Regions from separate parts of the Citrobacter tructae genome, predicted to be linked through region 1. Evidence: predicted binding sites of a transcription regulator. Region 1 holds the regulator's gene; each other region holds the start of a gene.
The links. The regulator PurR, encoded in region 1, represses purine synthesis genes. The targets are predictions, from matches to a motif close to CANGCAAACGTTTGCNTG.

Region 1 (2,193 bases):
AAATTTCAGATCGGTGCTCATCAAGTTTTCTCCTTTTTATTCCCACACAAAAAGTGATATTGCGCATTTTTACACACTTGAAAGCAAAAATCTCTCACGATTTATATTGATAACTGCTTTTAACTCTTCCCCTTTTCGTTAAGATCAGACAAAATTCCACGCTTACTTAATTAGCGTACCGGCCATTGACCCCTTCCTGACGTTCCGTGTCGTTTTCCTTGGCGTACCGCAACCCTGATGTTGCGCGAAGGGTGTGTAAGGCAAACGTTTACCTGGAGTATTCTCAGGAGCTTAGGATATGGTCTGGAGTGAGATGTAATGGCAACAATTAAAGATGTGGCGAAGCGAGCAAACGTTTCCACTACAACCGTATCACACGTAATTAACAAAACACGCTTTGTCGCGGAAGAGACGCGCAATGCCGTTTGGGCAGCGATTAAAGAGTTACATTACTCCCCAAGCGCAGTAGCGCGCAGCCTGAAGGTGAATCACACCAAATCAATCGGCTTGCTGGCGACCAGCAGCGAAGCTGCCTATTTTGCGGAAATTATCGAAGCTGTTGAGAAGAACTGTTTCCAGAAAGGCTACACCCTGATTCTGGGAAACGCGTGGAACAGCCTCGAAAAACAACAGGCCTATCTCTCCATGATGGCGCAAAAGCGCGTGGATGGCCTGCTGGTGATGTGTTCAGAATATCCTGAGTCGCTACTTTCCATGCTCGAAGAGTATCGCCATATTCCGATGGTGGTAATGGACTGGGGCGAAGCCAAAGCCGACTTTACCGATACGGTCATTGATAACGCCTTTGAAGGCGGCTATATGGCAGGTCGTTATCTGGTTGAGCGCGGTCATCGCGAGATTGGCGTGATCCCAGGTCCTATGGAGCGCAACACCGGAGCCGGTCGTCTGGCTGGTTTTATGAAAGCGATGGAAGAAGCGCTGATTAAAGTCCCTGAGAACTGGATTGTTCAGGGTGATTTTGAGCCTGAATCCGGGTATCGCGCCATGCAGCAGATCCTCTCCCAGTCACATCGCCCGACCGCCGTTTTCTGTGGTGGCGATATCATGGCGATGGGCGCGCTCTGCGCCGCGGACGAGATGGGCTTACGCGTCCCGCAGGATGTGTCGCTGATTGGTTATGACAACGTGCGTAATGCCCGGTTCTTCACTCCGGCATTAACCACTATTCACCAGCCGAAGGATTCCCTCGGTGAAACAGCCTTTAACATGCTGTTAGACCGTATCGTGAATAAGCGCGAAGTGTCGCAGTCAATTGAGGTGCATCCGCGCCTGGTAGAACGTCGCTCCGTTGCAGACGGCCCGTTCCGCGATTACCGTCGTTAATCTGTTGCGCGGGGGCCTTATTCTGGCTCCCGCAACCACTCTTTATTCAGCGTTTCGCTGTCCCCTAAATAGTCCAGCAGCCAGCCCAGCGCAGGCGAGGTATCATTCTGCTGCCAGGTCAGGCAACAAGCGGCATCAGGAAAGGGATTCTCAAGCTGTAGCGCGACCCATTTACCGCTGTCGATCCACGGTTTAGAAAAATGCGTCGGCACCATCCCCACACATAGCCCCGCCGATAAACAGGTAGCGGATGACTCCCAGTCGGGCACTACCACCCGCTTTTGGTTATCCAGCAGCCAGGTGATGCGCTTTGGCAGCGTGCGCGAAGTATCTTCACGCACCAGCGACGGCCAGTTGCGCAACGTGTCGTCGCTGAGCGGCCCGGGCATCGACGCCAACGGATGATGGCTCGCTACCACGCAATTCCAGCTCAACATCCCCATATCGCGAAACGTGTAACGTCCCCCCACCGGAATGGCCTGCGTCGCGCCAATAGCCAGTTCCACGCGCCCATCTGACAGTGCATCCCAGACGCCGTTAAACACCTCCTGAAAAACGAGTAATTCCACATCATCAAAATGACGGTAGAAATCCACAATCATCTGCCGGGTCCGTTCCGGCCGGACGATATTATCGACCGCAATCGCCAACTGCCCGCGCCAGCCGTTAGCAATTTGCTGACATTGCTGACGGGTGATCTGCATTTTTTTGATAACAGACCGCCCTTCTTTTAAAAACCACGCCCCGGCGGGCGTTAATTCCACATCCCGATGGCGGCGTTCAAAAAGTGGCACAGCCAGCCACTCCTCCAGCTGTCGCACGGTATAGCTTACCGCCGAAGGCACACGG
Region 2 (2,193 bases), 2.1 Mb from region 1:
AAACGCTCGGTAATCGCCTGCATGTTGGCAATAGCCGTCGGCGTTGCGCCGAGACCAAAACCGCAGTGCCCGGCTGCCAGTACGGCGGCATCGTAGTTCTTGCCCATCATGCGCCAGGTGACAAATATGGCGTACAGCGCCATGAAGATCGTCTGCACAACCAAAATCGCCAGCATTGGCAGCGCCAGCGAAGCCAGCTCCCACAGCTTCAGGCTCATCAACGCCATTGCCAGGAACAGCGACAGGCTCACGTTGCCCAGCACTGAAACCGCACGCTCAAACACCCGATAAAAACCCATTAACGCCAGGCCATTGCTGAGGATCACCCCGACAAACAGCACGCAGACAAAGGTTGGCAGTTCCAGCACCGTTCCGACCAGCAGTTGCGCAACGATTTTGCCCACCGTCAGACAGATAGCGATCAGCGCGATGGTTTCAATCAGCACCAGCGAGGTGATCATGCGCCCGACATCCGGTTTCTCAAACGCGGTTGGCACGGCCTGATCGTCCGGCATACCGTCCGGCGTGGTGGAGTGTTTGACCAGATAGCGCGCTACCGGGCCGCCAATCAGTCCGCCCAGCACCAGACCAAACGTTGCGCACGCCATCGCCACTTCAGTGGCATTGGTGAAGCCATAGCGTTCAATAAACAGCTTGCTCCACGCGGCCCCGGTTCCGTGTCCGCCAGAGAGGGTTATCGAACCGGCGATCAGACCCATCAGCGGATCCAGGCCCAGCAGGGTCGCCATACCAATACCGATAGCGTTTTGCATCAGCAGCAGGCCAACAACCACAATCAGAAAGATACCTACCACGCGGCCACCAGCGCGCAGACTGGCGATATTGGCGTTCAGGCCGATAGTGGCGAAGAACGCCAGCATCAGCGGATCGCGCAGGGTCATATCGAAGTTCACTTCCCAGCCCATGCTTTTTTTCAGTACTAGCAGTGCGATCGCTACCAGTAAACCACCCGCAACGGGTTCAGGAATCGTGTATTTCTTCAGGAAGGGAACAGACTGGACAAGCTTACGTCCCAGCAGCAACACCAGGGTTGCCGCAACCAGTGTTGATAACGTATCGAGATAAAACATTTACAGCTCCATTAGTGCGTTTAGCACAATCACGCACGATGCATTCCAGACCGATTTTTAGCTCTTATTGAGTTTTCGGGGTGGATTTTAAGCAGAAAATGATGAAAAGTTATATAAAAATGTTTGTTTATCCGTTTTAAATATTAAGAATACCTGCTAGCAAACGTTTGCTTTTCTGCCCTGGTCAGATAAAATCACCGCTTTTCCACCATGGGATTGCCTCTGATGTCCGTTAACGCCGTAGAGCCAACAAATGCGCAACCGGTTGCGCAGGCTCACAACAGTGAACTGATTTACCGTCTTGAAGATCGCCCCCCGTTAGCTCAGACCCTGTTTGCCGCCTGTCAGCACCTGCTGGCCATGTTCGTCGCGGTGATCACGCCTGCCCTGCTTATCTGCCAGGCGCTCGGTTTACCGGCTCAGGATACTCAACACATTATCAGTATGTCGCTGTTCGCATCCGGCGTGGCTTCTATCATTCAGATCAAAGCCTGGGGGCCGGTCGGCTCAGGGCTGTTATCTATTCAGGGAACCAGTTTTAACTTTGTGGCACCGTTGATTATGGGCGGTACGGCACTGAAAACCGGCGGCGCAGATGTCCCAACCATGATGGCGGCATTGTTCGGCACACTGATGCTGGCAAGCTGCACCGAGATGGTTATCTCACGCGTACTGCATCTGGCGCGCCGTATTATCACCCCACTGGTTTCAGGCGTGGTGGTGATGATCATCGGCCTGTCACTGATTCAAGTAGGCCTGACGTCAATTGGCGGCGGTTACGCAGCCATGAGCGACAATACCTTTGGTGCACCGAAGAATCTGATGCTGGCTGGCGTCGTGCTGGCGCTTATTATTCTGCTTAACCGCCAGCGCAACCCATACCTGCGCGTTGCGTCACTGGTGATCGCAATGGCGGCGGGCTACCTGCTGGCTTGGTTTATGGATATGCTGCCGCAAAATACCGCGCCGGTGAGTCAGGACCTGATCATGGTGCCAACACCGCTGTACTATGGCCTCGGCATCGACTGGAATTTACTGCTACCGCTGATGCTGGTCTTTATGATCACCTCGCTGGAAACCATTGGTGATATTACCGCCACTT
Region 3 (2,193 bases), 510 kb from region 1:
TTTATTATGCAGGGTAGTACTTGAGATAAATGCTCGGCGAGGCAGAACGTTACTAATCTGTTACTGAACGCCGAAGCTCACTTTTAAAAATATTTCTTCCGTGTCTGGCAACGCTCCAAAAACAGGCTTTAATTATCGTTTAAGACGCCTATACCTCGATGAAAATGATTATTCACCGTTACATAGTAGTTACAGCGCAACAAACAGTGTCATCATAGCTATCGCATTGTTAAGATACTGTGAATTTACTCACATATTGAAAGCGGTTACACAGCTCGATATTATCAGTTAGTGATCGGTGCCGCATTCTGCCGCAATGCCACAGAATGACGACGCACCAGTGTTGGCATAAAGCAGTGTGTCCCCGCAGGATCCAGCGTTCCGGCAGCGCCTTGTAGCGCCAGCTCTGTCGCCATTTTCGCCATTGACGCAATGGGATAGCGCACGGTGGTCAGCTGAGGATCGGTGTAACGAGCAATGGGAATATCATCGAAACCGATGATAGAAAGGTGTAACGGAATGGCGATGCCGTTGTCTTTTAACGCCGTCAGCGCGCCGGCAGCCATATTATCGTTGTAGGCGAAGACCGCCGTCAGCTGCAAATTGCGCCCCAGCAGTTCCACCATGGCTGACTCTCCCCCCGGCATATCAGGTGAACCAGTACCAACCCAGCTTTCCGCAGGCGTAATGCCGTGTTCTTGCAACGCACTCATCCAACCTTCTTTGCGCATCGCATCATCTTCAATACGGTGGCTTGACGCCAGGTAGCCGATACGTTGGTGCCCGTTTTTAAGCAGCATACGGGTCGCCATTTTGGCCCCGCTGATATTGTCCAGACAGACGCAACGATGGGCGTAACCCGGGACGATGCGATTGATTAGCACCATGCCTGGGATGCTGTCCATAAACTCGCTGAGCTCGCGATCGCTTAGCGCTTTTGAGTGGACAATCAAGGCATTACAACGTTGGCGAATCAAGACTTCAATGGCATGACGTTCTTTTTCAGCTTCATGGTAACTGTTGCCAATCAGCACATATTTCTGGTGCTGTTGAGCCACCTGATCCACCGCTTTCACCAGCGCACCGAAAAAAGCATCAGATACATCCATCACCACGACCCCAATGGTGTCGCTCACCTGCGTCGCCAGCGCTTGCGCATTGGCGTTGGGTCGATAGCCTAATTGCGTCACAGCCTTCATTACCGCTTCACGGGTGTCAGGACTCACCAGCGCACTGTTATTCAGTACGCGGGATACCGTCGCTACAGAAACGCCAGACTGCCGTGCCACATCACGTATGGTTACCATATTCACTGCCCTGTTTAAGATTGCGGTTGCCCACGGACACCCAGTCTGGCTATTTTGTCAGCACGAGGTACAGGACTGCGTGAGTCATGTCACAGGAATGAAAACGGTTACATCCATTTTGTTAATGAATGTGATCCAGATCGTTATCTGGATGTTCGCGGTAATGATGTCCCTGCAGCACGCAGGGTTAATTGACGCCATAGCCACTCTACCGGACCCTGCCGATAAAAACGTAGCCAAATGACAGAGAAAAACAGGTTAACGGCCCAGACAGGAATTACAAAATACAGCAGCGTCAGCCGGTCAAATTGCATAAATAAACCGAACTGATAAAACAGCGTGGTACAGATAAGCGTCTGCAACAGATAATTGGTCAGCGCCATGCGCCCTACGCAGGCAATGGCGATAACAATTTTGAAGCGACTAAGCTGCGGCCAAAAACCAAACATCAAAGCAGCGTAGCCGACGGTCTGAAAAGGCGCGCTCAGTTCACGCGGGGCTTGTAACAGGAAGGCACACCAGCGATACGCCCACTCCAGATGCCACTGCAGCATAATCGCAGGTAGATTGATGGCTATTCCTGTCGCCACCAGCAGCACACCTGTACGTCGATAGTGCCGCAAGCTGTACTGGCCTTTCAGCCAGCCGCTGCGCATCAATGCCGCACCAAGCAGCATCATTCCCGCCAGTTGCCAGCCATACTGTGCCCCCAGAGCCAGCAGACTGTTCGACAGCATATCCACACGATTACTGACCGCTTCCATGCCGCCATTAATTTTCCAGTATTTTTCATACAGCAACGCGGAAGCATCCGGCGTCCAGGCCCGGCTGGTTTCACTCCCGGAAATAACGCCCAGCAGCAGCAGTACGCCAATCCCCACCAGAT
Region 4 (2,193 bases), 890 kb from region 1:
TTGATGATACCGATTCTCCACGCGTTTTCACCTTTTGCATTCAGCAGGGCGAGGGCATTTTCCACTTCTGCTTCCGGCAGGGCGATAATCATGCCTACGCCGCAGTTGAAGGTGCGATACATCTCATGCTGGCTGACGTTACCCGCCGCTTGCAGCCAGTTAAAGACGGCTGGCCACTGCCATGAGGATTCGTTGATCACCGCCTGGGTGTTATCTGGCAGGACGCGCGGGATATTTTCCCAGAAACCACCGCCGGTCAGGTGTGCAATAGCATGCACATCAACCTTCTCGATCAGTTCCAGAATTGATTTCACATAAATGCGGGTTGGTGCCAGCAGGTGATCGGCCAGTGATTTACCATCCAGTTCGGTTGTTTCCGGGTCGCAGCCGCTGACTTCAACGATCTTACGCACCAGAGAATAACCGTTGGAATGCGGGCCGCTGGAACCCAGCGCAATCAGCACATCGCCATCAGCCACTTTTGAGCCGTCGATGATTTCTGATTTCTCGACCACGCCAACGCAGAAACCGGCCACGTCATAATCTTCACCGTGATACATCCCCGGCATTTCAGCGGTCTCGCCACCGACCAGCGCACAGCCGGACTGCAGGCAACCTTCGGCAATACCGTTAATCACGCTGGCTGCGGTATCGACGTCCAGTTTGCCCGTGGCGTAGTAGTCGAGGAAAAACAGCGGCTCAGCACCCTGAACCACGAGGTCGTTGACGCACATCGCCACCAGGTCAATGCCGATGGTATCGTGGCGCTTCAGATCCATCGCCAGACGCAGTTTTGTTCCTACGCCGTCAGTGCCGGAAACCAGTACCGGTTCACGATATTTTTGCGGCAATGCGCACAGCGCACCGAAGCCACCCAAACCACCCATAACTTCCGGGCGGCGGGTTTTCTTTACTACGCCTTTGATTCGATCGACCAGAGCATTCCCTGCGTCAATATCAACACCGGCATCTTTGTAGCTAAGAGAGGTTTTATCGGTCACTGCCTGGTTCCCCACGTGTTTACTTGCAGTAAAAGTTAAATTCGGCGCAATTCTAACAGGGAAAGCAAACGTTTGCGAGTCTGCTCTGTATCGACTTTTTTCTGTCGGTTTTTTCAGCGTTTTACGTCATTGTTACGCGCCGTTGGGCGGCATTGGCTTCGTATCAGCCTAAAATAATGGCGGCGGCGGAGCATTAGCACGTGCGCCTAAGAAATCTTTTTTAGGGTATCAATGCACCACTCAGGGTAACGATAAATTTTTATAAAATACAATGTGCTGATAATCATCTAAGCCAATCATATGGGGCGTGTTTTATACTCATATTCCAGACGTAAATGACTTTGGTTGATCCATATCAAGCGTATGCAGTGTTGCGCCAGAGAGGAAAAGCGGTATAATCCGGCGATTTTTTTTGTGGTTGCCACTCGTCTGAGGAAAGGAGAAGAGTATGAAGATCGTGGAAGTCAAACACCCACTCGTCAAACACAAGCTGGGATTGATGCGTGAAAACGACATCAGCACTAAACGCTTTCGTGAACTCGCCTCGGAAGTTGGCAGTCTGCTGACTTATGAAGCAACCGCTGGTCTGGAAACCGAAAAGGTGACCATTGAGGGCTGGAACGGTCCGGTTGAAGTTGACCAAATTAAAGGTAAAAAAATTACCGTTGTGCCGATCCTGCGTGCGGGTCTGGGCATGATGGAAGGCGTCCTGGAAAACGTCCCGAGTGCGCGTATCAGCGTTGTCGGTATGTATCGTAACGAAGAGACGCTGGAGCCAGTTCCGTACTTCCAGAAATTGGTTTCTAACATCGATGAGCGTATGGCGCTGATCGTTGACCCGATGCTGGCAACCGGCGGTTCCGTTATCGCCACTATTGATCTGCTGAAAAACGCAGGCTGCAGCAGCATTAAAGTGCTGGTCCTGGTTGCGGCGCCGGAAGGTATCGCCGCACTGGAAAAAGCGCACCCGGATGTTGAGCTGTATACCGCATCTATCGACCAGGGGCTGAACGAGCACGGATACATTATTCCGGGACTCGGCGATGCCGGCGATAAGATTTTTGGTACCAAGTAAATGAATAAATAAAAAGAAGCCGACTTTTAGAGTCGGCTTTTTTTTGAATAAAACAACCCAATCGCAACTCACACAATACTCAGAGGAAAACACTATGACGCGCCGTGCTATCGGGGT

Region 2: a site for PurR is predicted at 1,248-1,265, ahead of gltS (sodium/glutamate symporter). Genes of this name have one in related genera too.
Region 3: a site for PurR is predicted at 1,404-1,421, ahead of galS (HTH-type transcriptional regulator GalS). Genes of this name have one in related genera too.
Region 4: a site for PurR is predicted at 1,063-1,080, ahead of purM (phosphoribosylformylglycinamidine cyclo-ligase). Genes of this name have one in related genera too.

The regions. Positions count from the first base shown of each region.
Region 1 is NZ_CP038469.1:806,152-808,344, reverse strand. It holds gene cydH (cytochrome bd-I accessory subunit CydH) at 1-21, opposite strand, end outside; gene purR (HTH-type transcriptional repressor PurR) at 319-1,344, shown strand; gene punR (DNA-binding transcriptional activator PunR) at 1,362-2,193, opposite strand, start outside.
Region 2 is NZ_CP038469.1:3,500,956-3,503,148, reverse strand. It holds gene gltS (sodium/glutamate symporter) at 1-1,091, opposite strand, end outside; gene xanP (xanthine/proton symporter XanP) at 1,317-2,193, shown strand, end outside.
Region 3 is NZ_CP038469.1:294,737-296,929, reverse strand. It holds gene galS (HTH-type transcriptional regulator GalS) at 285-1,307, opposite strand; gene yeiB (DUF418 domain-containing protein YeiB) at 1,451-2,193, opposite strand, start outside.
Region 4 is NZ_CP038469.1:4,754,135-4,756,327, forward strand. It holds gene purM (phosphoribosylformylglycinamidine cyclo-ligase) at 1-1,001, opposite strand, end outside; gene upp (uracil phosphoribosyltransferase) at 1,450-2,076, shown strand; gene uraA (uracil permease) at 2,171-2,193, shown strand, end outside.